Regions from separate parts of the Psychrobacillus sp. FSL H8-0487 genome, predicted to be linked through region 2. Evidence: riboswitches for the same ligand, from Rfam matches in the RefSeq annotation. Region 2 holds a riboswitch; the other holds the start of a gene.
The links. A riboswitch is a leader RNA that binds a small molecule or an ion and turns the genes downstream of it on or off. The one in region 2 is predicted to bind S-adenosylmethionine.

Region 1 (8,251 bases), 2.1 Mb from region 2:
AAATGGCCCGAATGGTTCTAGTAGCTTGTGGACAAAAAAGTCTATGCCGCCACTTACGATGTAGAGTGGTATGTTGTGTTTTTTTGCATAGGAGACAAATTCACTAAACCCATCACGGATGACTGCCTGCTTAAGCACAAAAGAGATAATGTCATCTTTTGACTCAACAGGAAGGAGTGTGAACATTTTTGCTACACCATCTTGTATGGAAATTCGTTGTCCTAAAATATCATCTTTAATCGATGTCCATTCTTGTGGAGCAAACTCTTTCATGATTGCCATAATGTTATCCTGATTGGTAATAGTTCCATCGAAGTCACAAAAAACTACAAGATTACTCATATTATCACCTCCATAATTCAAGTGCTGTGTTTAATTCACAATGGGTTTTAGCTGCTTCTTCTAATGGAATACCTTCCAAAACAGCCGATACTGCCTGTCTAAAAGCCAAACCTCCTCCGGTTGCACCGGCCGGATGACCGTGTACTCCACCCCCGGCATTAATGATGCTGTCGATTCCATAGTCATTCATTAACAGTGGTACGAGACCAGGGTGAATGCCTGCAGAAGGCACCGGAAAGCTTTGTTTTACTTCACTAGGCTTTGTTAGTTCTTTCCCTAAAGAAAGAGCTACAGATTTTTCAAGTGCAACACTGCCATAAGGAGAAGGGAATAATGAAAAATCTGCTCCTGCATAGCGGGTAAGTTTACCAAGCGCAAGTGCCGTGGAAACTCCATAAAATCCTGAGGATGTGAATGCTCCGCTATAAGCCGGATGAGCCATGAGTGGTAATTGAATCTCTTCGTCCTCTGCTAACTCCTGAAGAACGTCTAAACCGTATGCATGAACATTAAATAAGAGCGCATCTGCTCCAAGTTCCCGTGCTTTTTTGGCCTTGTCCTTTAGTTTGAATGTACGTCCCGACAAATTTACTGCGTATAGAGTACGATGACCAGTTTCTTCATAGACTTGTCTTAATACCTCTCGACCAGTATTGATACGTGTTTCAAAAGAAGTGAGTGGATTGTCAAATAGGATTTCGTCATCTTTTACAAGGTCAACTCCACCAAGTGCTTGTTGCTTCAGTTGTTGCGCTAGGTACTCGATATCTCTTCCAATGACACCTTTGAAGATACTCATGATGAGTGGACGTTCATAAACTCCCAATCTTTCTCGGATACCTTGAATGCCGAAGCGAGGGCCAGGGAAATGGGATAATATATTTGTGTCAAATTCTAAATCCAATAATTTTACTTCTCCATCCAAAGATAGTTTGCCGAAAACGGTAGTTAAAATTGCTGGTATATCTGCTGAAAAATTTGCGGCAGGATAGAATACTTTAATTTCTCCTTTAATTCTTTCCGGATGAATGGGGTGAAGAATATTTTCAAATTCAGTAACCGATCGTACAGTTCCTTTATGTTTTTTTAGCTGTTCCTGTTCTAAAAAAGCTAAATTGGTCCAAGAACCAATAGTCAATCCAAGGGCAATATCATCCGCTTTTTTTTCAAAAGAACCAGACTTTCCGTATAGTTGATAGTGCGCAGTAATTCCACTCATTTTTTCACTCCTAATATTAGAAAAGCGTAAGTGCCTAGGCGCTAGAGCTAGACAGATAATATAAAAAACCTCTTCAAATAAGAAGAGGTTAATAGCTTAACAACTTCTTATTTCTCAGCCATTTGACTGCAAGAATTAGCACCGTGTTCATAATTGAATCGGTTGCCGGGTATCATAGGGCTTGTCCCTCCACCTGCTCTAAATAAGAAAAAATATTCAGTTTGTATTTAATAAATTATATTGATTATTCCATGCATTAAAAATTCTGTCAACAAGAAATTGAAAAATTATCATTATTCAAAATTGTATTGACATAGCTTTTTCTAATATGCTAGGATTCTAAACAAACATCATAGTTGTACCGCACTCTTATCAAGAGCAGGCAGAGGGATAATGGCCCGATGACGCCCAGCAACCGACCGTAATACCGTTGTGAGACGGGGCGCTTTATGCGCCGGAATGTAAAATTCCGTAAGGCACGGTGCTAATTCCATCAGAAAGTTTACTTTCTGAGAGATAAGAGGTTCAGAATCTCTTATTCTAAGCCTCTTTCTTTTGGAAAGAGGTTTTTTATTTTGTAAATGAGAGGACGATCATAATGGCGGTAGTAGTAATGAAAGAATATGAATCATTAACTAAAGAAACGGTAATTTCACTGGCGATAGAGTTATCATTATTTTCTAGCGAAGCTCCATTAGTTTGCGAAGAGATTGGTGATGGAAATCTAAATTATGTATTCCGTGTAACAGATGGATCCGGTGAGAAAGGCATTATTATTAAACAGGCCTTACCCTATGCAAAGGTCATCGGGGAGAGCTGGCCACTTACTTTGAAAAGGGCAAAGATCGAAGCTAGTGCATTACAAAAACATGGAGAATACGCAGTTGGATTAGTCCCAAAAGTTTATGCAACTGATGAAAGCTTAGCAATCACAATCATGGAAGATCTGTCTCATCTTGAAATAGTTCGTGAGGGCTTGATAAAAGGAAAGTCCTATCCTAAATTATCAACCGATATTGGCGAATATCTAGCCTTAACACTTTTCAATACTTCTGACTTTGCACTCCACCCCTTTGAAAAAAAGTCACTTGTTGTAGAATTTTCTAACCCCGAGCTATGTAAGATCACAGAAGACTTAATCTTTACAGATCCTTTTTTTGATCATGAAACAAATGACTTTGAGCCAGCATTACAAGCAGAAGTGGAAGCTATTTGGAATAACAACTTGTTGAAATTGGAAGTAGCCAAGCTAAAAAGAAGTTTTTTGACGGAAGCCGAAGCTTTGTTACATGGGGATCTTCATACCGGAAGTATATTTGCGAGTGAAGCGGAAACGAAAGTAATTGACCCGGAATTTGCATTTTACGGCCCAATTGGATTTGATATTGGCTTATTTTTGGGGAACTTAATAGTTCAATCCTTTACGCGTCAAGATGACCAACGGGATGCTATACATACCCATATACAGAATACATGGAACACATTTTGCGCTAAATTTTCAGAGTGTTGGAAAAAAGGAGAGTCCGATTTATATAAAAGTATAGAAGGCTATGAGGCATTTGTGCTAGAAAAAATATTCCATGATTCCGTAGGGTTTGCAGGCTGTGAGCTAATTCGTAGAACGATTGGACTAGCACATGTGAAAGACTTAGATAGTATTGAAAACCATGAGCAACGAATTTTAACCAAAAAACGAACGCTTAAAGCTGGAGAAAGACTAATAGTGAGTCGTCATGAAATAAACTCAATAGATGCTGTAATTGAGCTGTTAGGAGAAATTCAATAATGAATGTTCCATTATCGATTAAGTGGGAAGGTAAGCGGTTAATAATTTTAGATCAACAGAAACTTCCCCATGAAATTATCTATATAACACTAGAAAATATGAAAGAAGTTCACGATGCAATTATTACTCTGAAAGTTCGTGGAGCTCCAGCCATTGGAATTACGGCAGCGTATGGATTAGCTATTGAGGCGCAGAGTTATCAAACAAATTCAATGATAGATTTTCTAGAATACTTAAAAAGAGATGCAGCATACTTGGGTGAATCTCGACCTACTGCTGTCAACTTGGTTTGGGCACTTGACCGTTTGTTGAAAGCAGCGAGTCCAATAGATAGTGTTTCGGATGCAAAGCAGATTCTAATTGAAGAAGCAAAAATAATTCACAAGGAAGATGAGGAGTCCTGTCAAAGTATCGGCGAGTTTGCACTCTCTCTACTTGAAGATAAAACGAAGGTAATGACGATTTGTAATGCTGGATCTATAGCCACCGCTAAGTATGGTACTGCTTTGGCTCCTTTTCATCTAGGGAAGGAACGTGGAAAAGAATTTGAAGTGTTTGCATGTGAAACTCGACCTGTCTTTCAGGGCGCCCGTTTAACAGCATGGGAACTGCAACAATCAGGTGTCGATGTTACGCTCATAACAGATAGTATGGCTGCACATACGATAGGCGCAAAGGGAATAGAAGCAATTATCGTTGGAGCAGATCGGATAGCAAAAAATGGAGACACAGCAAACAAAATAGGAACCCTAAACTTAGCAATTCTTGCATCTGTATTTGGGATTCCATTTTATGTGGCTGCACCATCCTCTACATTCGATTTGTCCATAAATAATGGAGAAGAAATTCCAATAGAGGAAAGGAAAGTAGAGGAAATTATTAATATTAACGGCAAAGCTATTACCCCATCAAACACAAAAGTATTTAACCCTGCTTTTGATGTGACACCAGCTAAATATATCACTGCCATAATTACAGAAATAGGTATTATTTATCCAAACTATCTTGAAAATATTTCAACTCAAATAGTCGATTCAATTGAAAAGGAGAAGGATTATGAAAACAAATAAGTACTGGTTAATATTTACGATTTTAGTAATAGCGGTTTTACTCGCTGCATGTCAGCCAAAAGCTGAAGGAGAAACAACTAAGTCATCTAGCTCTAACGGTGATGCCAAGGCTAAAGAAAATCCGTTAGCCGGCAAGAAAATTGCATTAGTTATGCAACAAAATTTAGGGACATTTTCAGCTCAATATATTGAAGGGGTAAAGGAGCAAGTAGAGAATTTTGGTGGAACAGTAACGGTGTTTACTTCTGAAGGAGATTTATCTAAAATGGCGTCCAATTTGGATGCCGCTGTGAATCAAGGAGTTGACGGTATTTTAATAGATCATGGCACAAAAGAATCACTGAACCAAGGAGTTGAGAATGCGGTTGCAAAGGGAATTCCGGTTGTCGCATTTGATGCGGGAGTAGAAGTTGAGGGAGTAACCTCTTTAGAACAAGGCGATGAAAAAATGGCTCAAATGACGCTAGAAAAACTAGCGGAAGATTCAAATGGGAAAGCCAATATCGTGAAAATATGGGTAGCGGGTTTTGCTCCAATGGAAAGACGACAAGTAGCATATGAGAATTTTCTAGGAGAGAATCCAGGGATAAAAGAAATTGCCACATTCGGTGCAGCAACGCAAAATACAGCTTTAGATACCCAGTCACAAATGGAAGCGGTATTAAAGCAGTATCCCAACAAAGGTGAAATCACCGCTGTTTGGGCTGCTTGGGACGAGTTTGCCAAAGGTGCAGTTCGGGCGATAGAGCAAGCGGGACGTACAGATATTAAAGTATATAGTATCGATATGAGTGATGAAGATTTACAGATGATTCAAAATGAGAATAGTCCCTGGGTTGCCTCGGCAGCAGTGGATCCTAAGGATATCGGCCGTATTCAAGTTCGTTATTTATATCAAAAAATAAGCGGAGGCAATGTAGAAGAAAAAGTAGTATTAGAACCAGTTTTTGTAGAAGCATCTAAATTGCCGAAAGAAACAGTAACAACTAATGAACTCAGTGATCATATTGAAGGTTGGGGAGCAAGTGATCAAGGTTACACAGATGAATTAAAAGGATTAGAGGAAAACAGATAACTTAAAAGAATTTAAGCTGTCCTGTTTAATGGGACAGCTTTTTTCAGAAAGGAGCAATCGATGCTGAATCCTTTTCTTTCCATGAAAGCTATAGATAAATCATTTGGAAATGTAAATGCTCTGAAAAATGCTGAATTTGAACTTAAAAAAGGCGAGGTTCACGCTTTACTTGGGGTAAATGGCGCAGGGAAAAGCACGCTTATGAAAGTACTCTCTGGTGTGTATGAGCAAGATGTGGGAGAAATTTTGTTAGAAGGAGAAAGAATACGTATACGTTCGCCTAAAGTCGCAAAGGATTTTGGAATTTATTGTGTATATCAAGAGGTAGATACTGCCATCGTTGCGGAACTCTCGGTTGCAGAGAATATATTGCTGGATAAGATTGTTGCTGGTTCTAATATGTTCATCTCCAAAAAGAAACTGAATAGGGAAGCACGGAATGCCCTGAAGCAGTTACAGGTAGTCAATATTTCAGTAGAAATACCTGCATTTATGCTCTCTCTAGCAGAAAAACAGTTGGTATTGATAGCGCGAGCACTTGTAAGTTCTGCAAAGGTTATTATCTTCGATGAACCGACGGCACCTCTATCCCTAAATGAATCTACCAAGTTATTTTCAGTCATTAAAAAGCTAAAAGCGACAGGAGTAGGGTGCATATTCATATCACATCGACTACCAGAAGTATTTGAGATTTGCGATCGGATGACCGTTATGGCAGAAGGTACGTTAGTTGGGACCTATAATACTTCTGAGACTAACCAAGAAGAGATTGTTGAAGCTATGCTAGGAACTTCTTATAGCAAAGATTTTCCTGCTCGTAAACATGTATTAGGAAATACATTACTTCGTGTTAAAAATATATCAAGAGGAGAAAAGGTAAGGGATATTTCTTTTCAAGTGTCTGAAGGAGAAATTGTTGGGATTGTCGGTCTTGTAGGGGCGGGGAAAACAGAGTTAGCTAAAACGTTATTCGGATATTCTCCATATACAGAAGGAAGTATGGAAATCCTAGGAAACACCTTAAAAATAAAGCATCCCAAAGACGCGATAAAAGCCGGTCTAGTTCTTATTCCAGAAGAAAGACGAAAAGAAGGGCTATTTGTTCAAGAATCATTACGAACCAATGCGTCTTTTCCTAATTTACAAAATTTTTCTCGTCTCTTATTTATGGATAAAAAGAAAGAAAAGTCCTTTGCAAAAGAGATTATTAAACGATTACAAATTAAAACAAGTAGTACTGAGACACCACTTGTGTATTTGAGCGGAGGAAATCAGCAAAAGGTTGCTATCGGCAAATGGACTTCGCTTGATTCCTCTCTTTATTTGTTCGACGAGCCAACAAAAGGCGTCGATATTGGTGCAAAAACTGATATTTATAGGATGATTCGTGAGTTTGCTGAAAAAGGGAAGGGTTGTCTTTACTTTTCAAGTGAAATTCATGAAGTTCTAGGGATTTCTGATCGCATTTTAGTTATGTATGATGGTCATATCGTGAAGGAACTATCACGGAAAGAAGCGACCCAGGAAAGGATTTTGCTTTATGCAAGCGGCGGTAAAGAGGAATAAGTTGCAAGAACGAGGTACAAATTTTTTGTTCAAGTTTGGAGCTATTGCGTTACTTATTTGTATTATTATTTATTTTAGTTCAATAAGCGATGCCTTTTTTACATATGCAAATTTCACAGATATTCTGCGATCTATTTCAATCGTTACCCTATTAGCATTGGGAGTTACCTTCACACTTGTAGTAGGAGGTTTTGATTTAAGTGTAGGTTCAACTATGTCGCTATCTACAGTTGTTACAGCCTCTCTGATGGTTTGGTACGAGATGCCTCTATGGCTTGTATTGATTGTACCTATTGTAGTTGGAGTATTAGTGGGGTTGTTGAATAGTTTCCTTATTGTAATTATAGGTATACCTGATTTGCTAGCAACATTAAGTACGATGTATATCGTTGCGGGCTTCCATCGAACTTATACAGAAGGTTATTCTATTTACAATAATATGCCCCTTACTTCGGGTGGAACTGCTCCAGGGCAATTCTCAGAGGCATTTCTTTGGATTGGTCAAGGTAGATTACTTGGTTTACCTGTACCTGTTTGGATTATGTTAATACTCGTTGTAGTAGCTTATATTGTTCTCAATCATACACGGTGGGGTCGTATTTTATATATGACAGGTGGCAATGAGGAAGCGGCAATATTGTCAGGAGTGAACACACGCAAAGTGAAGTTCATTGCGTACATCATTTCTGGTATTTTTGCTTCATTGGCTGGAGTATTATTTACTGCAAGAGTCGGGTCAGGTCAAATTGATGCCGGTACCCCACTTTTAATGGAGGCGGTTGCTGCAGTTTTCGTGGGCTATTCGGTATTAGGAATTGGGAAGCCTAATGCGTTAGGCACTTTTTTTGGAGCAGCGGTAATTGGCATCCTACTTAACGGGCTAACAATTTTGAATTTGCCTTACTATGCATTTGATATTATTAAGGGAACAGTATTAGTTTTGGCGCTGGCAGCAACTTACGTTTATGCGAAGAAACGTTTTTCACGGGCTTAGCAAGAAGAAGATCTTCCTAACCAAATAAGATTTTTTCAAAAAAATTAAAATAAAATGGAATCATCGTTGAAATTTAAGATAATCTACTTCATTATGAAAGGTAGAGAATCTCTAATGTTCTGACTAAGAGATAATACACTAAATGAAGGAAGTAGTTTATGTCCGAGGAAAATATTACACGTTTATATGTCAACGATAA
Region 2 (8,251 bases):
ATAGCGAGATTCTATTAATAGATGTCCACTCTGCGATCCTGAAAAACAGGGATCCTCTTTCTAACTTCATCCACTTCATCTAAGTTAATTTCTACTAGTCCGATTGTTTCTTCCTCTGCTCCAAGCCAAAGAACTTCACCCCATGGCGCAATTACCATCGAGTTTCCATTAAACGAATTGTTCAGATCTTCTCCAACTCGATTTACTGCTACGATGAAACACTGATTTTCAATCGCACGAGCTTGCAATAATATTTTCCAATGATCTATTCTTCCAGCTGGCCACTGTGCGGGTACAAATATAACTTTAGCTCCAGCCAATGAATGTGTTCGGAACCACTCTGGAAAACGTAAATCATAACAAATAACGCCGCCCATATCGACATCATTTAACGTAAAGATATTTTTGTCTGTTCCCGCCTCTAGATAAAGATGCTCATCCATTAATTTAAACAAATGTGCTTTATCATATTCGGCTATTACCTCACCAATATTATTCACGACATACATCGTATTAAAGAAATGATTACCTCTTTTCGTAGAAACGGATCCGCCAATGATATGAATATGTAATTCTTTAGCTAATCGCGCGAGGAGACTTTTAGTATCTTCGCCGTTTACATCAGCTATTTCTTCAAGATTCGTTAAATCATAACCCGTATTCCACATTTCAGGTAATACAACGATTTCTGCATTCAGCATCGCAGCTTTTCGCACCTTTTCTTCTACTTTTCTAAAGTTTTCCTTCGGATCCCCAAAAGCTATATTTAACTGAACACATGCAATTCTCATTTTGACACTCCTAAAGACATAATTATTAAAAGGTTATAAGATTTGACGGATAAATGCAACTATTCTTGTAAATCAAACAATGAATTCGTTGCTTTATTTAATATTCCCCTTTCTCCATAAAAGTCCGTATTTCTTCTATTTCTCCTTTTAATCTTTTATCCGCAGAGTCTAAAGATTGTTTGTTATCTACTTTGCTAATGAGACCTTCCACCAACGTATCTAGTAATCGTTCATCATCACTGAGTTCTCCATCACTTAACTTTGAGTCATACTTTTCTTTGTATTCATTAAAAGTTTCCCATTCTTCGCTTGTCGGCTCTCTGTCCATTTCTAATGAGGTTTCAATAGTAGTAAGCACCTGCTCAACATCGCCATGCATTTCTGCTTTAATATTCTCGTTAACGGATCCACATGCTGTTACTAGTAAGGTTAGTGTAAGAAGTATTAATAATCGTTTCATCTAACAACACCCTTCTTTTGAAAATTGTAATCTGCCATGGAATTGCACTATGCATGGGGTGCAATTCTGGACTTACGTTTAATTTTAAAGTCCACTATTTCTAAGATAATTCGTATTAATAAAACACCTAGACTATGTGCCTAAGTGCTTTATTGGGGTACTTGGAAGGTCAATATTGCAACAGATAATATAGTACATAGAACCATCCAAAGAAACCATGAATAATCGCCCACAGTATCGACTTGTTAACTGTCCATGAGATAACTATCGCCAATATTACTCCAAATCCAATTCCGCCAGATGTTACCGACCTCTGTCTAATCGCACCCATCCTATCCTTTTGGCAGTCCTATCTTAATATATTCCTAGTAGGCAACACCTTATGCCAAGACACGCAAAATCATCCGTAATACTTTTTGAAGCTATTAGTATCTTATTAAGCGGTTTTCAGTGAATTACGAAGGGAATTATTTAAAAAGTGGGCGTAAGTGACATCAAGGCAATCTTTTGGAGCTCTAATTTGATGGTTAGTTGGAATATTGGTACGTTTTGTTGGAATTTTAGGCTTTCTAGTTGGAATTATCGTCATGCTAGTTGGAAAAATGTAATACAGGAAAAAGATGTCCAGTCCTACACGTCCAAGCATGAAAAAAGATTCACATTTTAAAAATCAATAACTATAAAAACCAACCAATACATAGACAAGCTATTTATTTTTGTTAGAATAAAAATACAAATGCAACTTTTTAGAAAACGAGGTTTTGTACATGGAATTTTCAAACCGTTTAAACAATCTACCTTCTCAGTTCTTTGCTACACTTGTCAAAAAAGTGGGAGATGCAGTTCTAGAGGGTCGAGATGTGATTAATTTAGGACAAGGTAATCCTGATCAGCCCACTCCCCCACATATTGTGCAAGCAGTCCAAGAAGCGGCCGCTAATCCACTAAATCATAGGTATAGTCCCTTTCGTGGAACGGGGGATTTTAAAAAAGCAGCATCCAATTTTTATAAACGGGAATATAATGTAGATATTGACCCTGAAACGGAAGTGGCAATTTTATTTGGAACGAAAATTGGGTTAGTAGAACTCCCATTAGCTTTGATGAATGAGCATGAGTTAATGTTACTTCCAGACCCTGGTTATCCTGATTATTTATCGGGAGTAGGATTGGCAAATGTCGAGTTTAATACTATGCCATTACTGGGGGAAAATAATTTCCTGCCGGATTATAGCTCATTAACAGAACAACAAAAACAACAAGCAAAACTTATGTACTTAAATTATCCAAATAATCCTACTGGCGCTATCGCTAATTTAGACTTTTTCCAAGAAACTGTTACATTGGCAAAAGAAAATGATATTGCTATTGTCCATGATTTTGCATATGGAGGAATAGGTTTTGACGGTGTGAAGCCAGTAAGCTTCTTACAAGCTGATGGAGCAAAAGACGTTGGTATCGAAATGTACACACTGTCCAAAACTTATAATATGGCTGGTTGGCGCGTTGGTTTTGCAGTTGGAAACTCTAAAATCATTGAAGCTATTAATATTATTCAAGACCACTTATTTGTTAGTATCTTCCCTGCTGTTCAAGATGCTGCAACTGTTGCTTTGAACGGTAGCCAAGCATGTGTAAAGGAACTGGTTAATCTATATGAAGGCAGACGGAATGCTTTAGTCGAAGCTTGTACTAGCATTGGATGGAAGGTGACTGCACCGAAAGGATCCTTCTTTGCTTGGCTACCAGTCCCTGATAATTATACGAGTGAAGCTTTTGCAGATTTATTGTTACAAGAAGCTGACGTAGCGGTTGCTGCTGGTAATGGATTTGGGTCATCCGGCGAAGGATATGTTCGAGTAGGATTGTTAGTGGATGAAGACCGATTGAAAGAAGCAATTACAAGGATCGGAAAGCTTAATTTATTTGGCTATGTTAAAGGCAAAGGTTGATTTGAAATGCACATAAAAAAATGAGCTGGAATATATCTCCACGCTCATTTTACTTTGGTGTATGTTTTTACTAAAACACCCGTTTGTTTAAGTGTATTTATTCACATAGAACTATCCAAAATAGTTCTATGTATGCAAGTTCTAATAATCTAACTGCTTTAAGCTCAATAATAAACCATCATCTGTAATTTTTTTAACCATGAATGAATTTAACTTTCTGTCAATTTTTTTATCCATTTTATCTGCATTACTGAATGAATTTCTTACTGCATCTATTGCATAAATAAGAATTGATAACACACCCGCACTTCCTAATGCCACTCCTATACTTTCGTTCTCTGGAAGATGAGTATCCATAATCTTTCTTACTTCTTTATAATAGTCTCCTTTAATAAGGATATATTCAGATTTTGCCTCTAAACCTGCTAATAACTCAGTTCGATTATGTGCTTCATAAGCTTCTATACCATTCACTTTGTACATAAAAAATCCCCCTTTCAAGTGTCATAATAATAATTTACGAATATAAACAAACTAAAGTTCCGCTTTTTTCTAATTTTATTTATTCGACTAAACCGCTGCGTTAGTTTAAGTGTAACACTTTTAACATAGCGATTTATTTTAACAAAAATGCCGCCCATTAAATGAGGCGGCATTTTCTATTTGTGTTAAAGCTGATTAGGTTTATCTTTTTTCTTTTCTACCGGATAAAACTGATTTGCTCCTGTTTCTTCATCAAACTTCCGCTGAAAATCCATACCAATAGTTTCTGCCAACACTAAATCTACTGTAATAACAGGATTTTCACCTTTCATAAAATGACCACCAAAAATATTGCCATATTGGTCACATATTGTCCCATGGAAATGTGTTTCAAACTGTCCATCTCTTTGACAGACAACTCCCGTCCCCTGCAAAAACTCGATTGGCCCCTCTTTGACAACGAGGTTATTGTACCCTACACCTATGGGTGAATCTTCGTTTGGTATCAAATAAACAAATCCACTTCTTTGAAAACTTCCAAAACAACTAAGAATTGTAGCAGAATTAATTCCATTCACTTTACACAATTCCTCTATTCCTTCTAGCAAATCAGTTCCATATACTAAACGCGCTCCTACTACCTTTCCTAGCTGACCAACTGCAAAGTTTGCTCTTACTTTTGACAACGCTTACACACCCTTTTTGTATAATTATTTATTTTTATTAAACATATACTATTTAGAATGTTATACGCAACTACAAAAAAAGTAGGTTGACTTTAATAAGTTGATGTAGTAAATTATATTTTATGAACTGTTGAAAAACTTAATAGCTGATATCTCTTATCAAGAGTAGCTGAGGGACTGGCCCTATGAAGCTCGGCAACCATCCACCTAATAATCTATGTGGAAAGGTGCTAAATCCAGCAAAACAATTTTGTTTTGATAGATAAGAGAGGACTAACGTATGTATGCGCCTCTCTTTCTTTTGAAAGAGGGGCTTTTATATTTATACAACGTTCTGAATAATTATTTGGAGGAATGGAAAATGAAGAAATTTGGATTTTTATTGTCAACGGTACTTTTATCTGGAGCTCTTGTAGCTTGTGGAGATGATGCAACTTCAGAAACTAAAGCGATTAATGAGGACAAAATAGTAGTAGGTGTAACTGCTGGGCCACATGAACAAATTGTAGAAGTGGCTGCTAAAGTGGCTGCTAAGGACGGATTAGAAGTTAAGCTTAAAGTTTTCTCTGACTATATTTTACCTAATACAGCCTTATCGGAAGAGGATTTAGATGCAAATAGCTATCAGCATGAGCCATTCCTAGATACGTTTAACGAAGACCATGGCACAGATTTAGTTCCTGTAGGAAAAACGATATTAAATCCAATGGGTGTCTATTCAGACAAATATGATTCTATAGATGACCTGCCAGATGGAGCAACTTTTGGTTTACCAAACGATCCTACAAATGGCGCTCGTGCATTATATATTTTAGAAGAAAATGGCTTTATCAAAATTAAAAAAGATAAAAGAGAATCAGCAAGTATTTATGACATTGAAGAAAACCCAAAAAACCTAGAATTTATTGAACTAGAAGCTGCTCAAATCCCGAAACAACTGAGTGAAGTAGATGCAGCTGCCATCAATACAAACTTTGCACTTGAAGCAGGTATTAGTCCAAAAGAGGATTCCATATTACTAGAATCTTCCAATTCTCCTTACGTGAACTATATTGTAGTCCGTGCAGAAAACAAAGATGATCCGACAATCCAAAAGTTTATCAAAGCATATCAATCGGAAGAAGTTAAAAAATTCATCGAAGAAGAGTTTAAAGGTTCAGTTTTACCTAGCTGGGACGAATAATGGAGTCATAAACGTTACCGACTTCGGTAGCGTTTTCTTTAAAAAGAAAGGAAGATCGTGAAATGATTGTATTAGAAAATGTCTCGAAAGAGTTTAATAGTAAAAGTGGAGCTGTAAAGGCAGTAAAACAAGTAAATATACGGGTAAATCAAGGAGAAATCCACGGTGTTATAGGATATAGTGGTGCTGGAAAAAGCACACTAATTCGTTGCGTAAATTTACTGGAAAAACCTACGGAAGGTAAAGTTTTCATAAACGGAGTCGAACTTACTTCCTTACCCCTCCCTAAATTGCGTAAAACTCGCAATAAAGTTGGCATGATTTTTCAAGGATTTAACCTACTTAAAACAGCAACGGTTTATGATAATATCGCCATTCCACTAAAGCTACTCGGCTATAACAAAGACGAGGTAAAAAAACGGGTGGAGCAATATTTAGACATAGTTGGTTTAACTGACAAGCATACAAATTATCCTAACCAGTTATCAGGTGGACAAAAGCAACGTGTTGCTATCGCTCGCGCACTTGCTCAGGAACCTGAAGTATTGCTTAGCGATGAAGCAACCAGTGCACTGGATCCAGAAACAACTGATTCCATCTTAGATTTGCTACTAAAGATCAATCGTGAATTAGGAATTACTATACTCTTAATCACGCATGAAATGAATGTCATTCAAAAAATTTGCGATCATGTATATGTCATGGAAAATGGAGTTATCGTGGAACAGGATACAGCTATCAATCTATTTACGAAGCCTACCCACCCTACTACCAAAAAGTTTTTAAATACAATTAGCCAACGGAATTTATCCAATTCATTGATTGCTCAGTTGAATGTTACAGGCGCAGTCACTCGTTTAACATTTGTAGGGGAAAGTACTGGAAAACCGTTATTGGCAGAAGTTAGTCAAAAATTTAATGTTCAGCCAAACATTTTAACTGCTAATATTATCGAATTGAAGAATGGCATCGTCGGAAATATAGTCGTTCACTTAATTGGCGACAAAGAACAAGTGAAAAACGCTATTAACTATCTAGAAGCACAAGGTGTAGCAACGGAAGAATTGGAGGGACATTCTCATGAGTAGAACAGATCAATTTGTAGAGCAATGGCTACCGATTATTGGTGTATCTGTTGTAGAAACATTTCAAATGGTTAGTATTTCCCTTTTCTTCTCTGTACTAATCGGGATTCCATTAGGTATTTTAATCGTTTTAACTAGACCTGGTCAGGCATTGGCAAATAAGTTTATTTATCAATTAACTAATTTAATCATAAATATTGTACGTTCTATCCCGTTCATTATTTTACTATTCTTCATCTTGCCATTTACAAAACTCATCGTTGGAACAACTATTGGTGTGCAAGGAGTTATCGTGCCATTAGTCATTTATACAGCACCATATATTGCTAGACTAATGGAATCTGCCCTACTTGAAGTGGAGAACGGTGTTATTGAGGCATATACAGCAATGGGTATTAGTACAGGTGCCATCATTTGGAATGTCTTACTTCGTGAAGCTCGCCCTTCTATCGTTTTAGGGTTAACCATTTCAACGGTAAGTTTGATTGGAGCTACTGCAATGGCTGGAATGGTCGGAGCAGGTGGTTTAGGCGACTTGGCATATCGTTTCGGACATTTGCGCTATGAAGTAGATGTTATGTATGCAACAGTAGTCATTTTAATCATCCTTGTCCAAAGTATTCAATCTATCGGAAACCGTATTGCAGCGAATATTAAAAAAGACTAGTAGGAGGGTTACGAATGACAAATCTATTATATGTGGAGCGCAGTGAATCTATCGCAACAGTTGTTTTTAACAGATCAGACAAGAAGAATTCATTCTCACTGGCTATGTTTAAACAGTTAGGTGAATTATTGACTGAACTGGAGAAGGATTCAAAAGTTAAATTATTAATCCTTAAAGGAGTAGATGAAACTGCATTCTCTTCTGGTGCAGATATAACAGAGTTTCTAGAAAATCGTTTCTCTGCTCAAAAAGCAAAAGATTATAATGATGCAACTCTTGAATCTATTGAGAAATTATATCGTTTCCCTAAACCTACTATTGCCCTTATTAAAACATTAGCTATAGGTGGGGGATTAGAACTTGCAAATTCCTGTGACTTCCGATTTGCCTCTTCTGGTAGCAAGCTTGGGATAACCGCTGCAAACATTGGCATTATTTATAATCTCGTTAGTACGAAGCGCTTGGTAAATCTTATCGGTCTTACGAAAGCAAAGGAATTATTGTATACCGCTAAGCTAATCACAGCCGAAGAAGGAAAAGAAATTGGCTTAGTCGATTATATTTATCCATTGGGAGAAATTGAGGAAAAGTGTCTTGAATTCGCTCGTCAAATTATTCGTAAGTCTTCTGTTGCCAACAACGGGATTAAACAAGTAATTCAAGCAATTATTGATGGCGACAACGAAGAAACAGAAGAAATTGAAAAGCTAATTTTAGAATCTTTCAGCTCTGATGACTATAAAGAAGGCATTGAAGCGTTTTTAGAAAAAAGAAAACCAAATTTTTCATAAGAGGTGAACTTTGATATGTCTACGAATGATTTATTATTAAAAAGTATCGAAGCAAGTAAGCATTACCCGATAAATTTTACCGAATTGGAAGCTGCTGCAAAACAAGCATTAGAACCCGGCCCGTTTGGTTATATTCGTTCTTCTGCTGGTGGA

Region 1: linked by a shared signal. The riboswitch ahead of mtnK (S-methyl-5-thioribose kinase) and the one ahead of MHI47_RS08365 (MetQ/NlpA family ABC transporter substrate-binding protein) in region 2 are both predicted to bind S-adenosylmethionine.

The regions. Positions count from the first base shown of each region.
Region 1 covers NZ_JBBOZA010000001.1:3,746,695-3,754,945, reverse strand. The annotation lists gene MHI47_RS19220 (2-hydroxy-3-keto-5-methylthiopentenyl-1-phosphate phosphatase) at 1-342, opposite strand, end outside; gene mtnW (2,3-diketo-5-methylthiopentyl-1-phosphate enolase) at 347-1,561, opposite strand; SAM riboswitch class I at 1,666-1,770, opposite strand; SAM riboswitch class I at 1,928-2,084, shown strand; gene mtnK (S-methyl-5-thioribose kinase) at 2,160-3,347, shown strand; gene mtnA (S-methyl-5-thioribose-1-phosphate isomerase) at 3,347-4,417, shown strand; gene MHI47_RS19200 (sugar ABC transporter substrate-binding protein) at 4,404-5,492, shown strand; gene MHI47_RS19195 (sugar ABC transporter ATP-binding protein) at 5,553-7,058, shown strand; gene MHI47_RS19190 (ABC transporter permease) at 7,033-8,052, shown strand; gene MHI47_RS19185 (TraB/GumN family protein) at 8,211-8,251, shown strand, end outside.
Region 2 covers NZ_JBBOZA010000001.1:1,690,717-1,698,967, reverse strand. The annotation lists gene MHI47_RS08390 (carbon-nitrogen family hydrolase) at 15-791, opposite strand; gene MHI47_RS08385 (hypothetical protein) at 889-1,251, opposite strand; gene MHI47_RS08380 (pyridoxal phosphate-dependent aminotransferase) at 2,019-3,203, shown strand; gene MHI47_RS08375 (hypothetical protein) at 3,345-3,686, opposite strand; gene MHI47_RS08370 (PPC domain-containing DNA-binding protein) at 3,872-4,372, opposite strand; SAM riboswitch class I at 4,526-4,641, shown strand; gene MHI47_RS08365 (MetQ/NlpA family ABC transporter substrate-binding protein) at 4,734-5,555, shown strand; gene MHI47_RS08360 (methionine ABC transporter ATP-binding protein) at 5,618-6,643, shown strand; gene MHI47_RS08355 (methionine ABC transporter permease) at 6,636-7,307, shown strand; gene MHI47_RS08350 (enoyl-CoA hydratase/isomerase family protein) at 7,322-8,098, shown strand; gene MHI47_RS08345 (alpha-hydroxy-acid oxidizing protein) at 8,114-8,251, shown strand, end outside.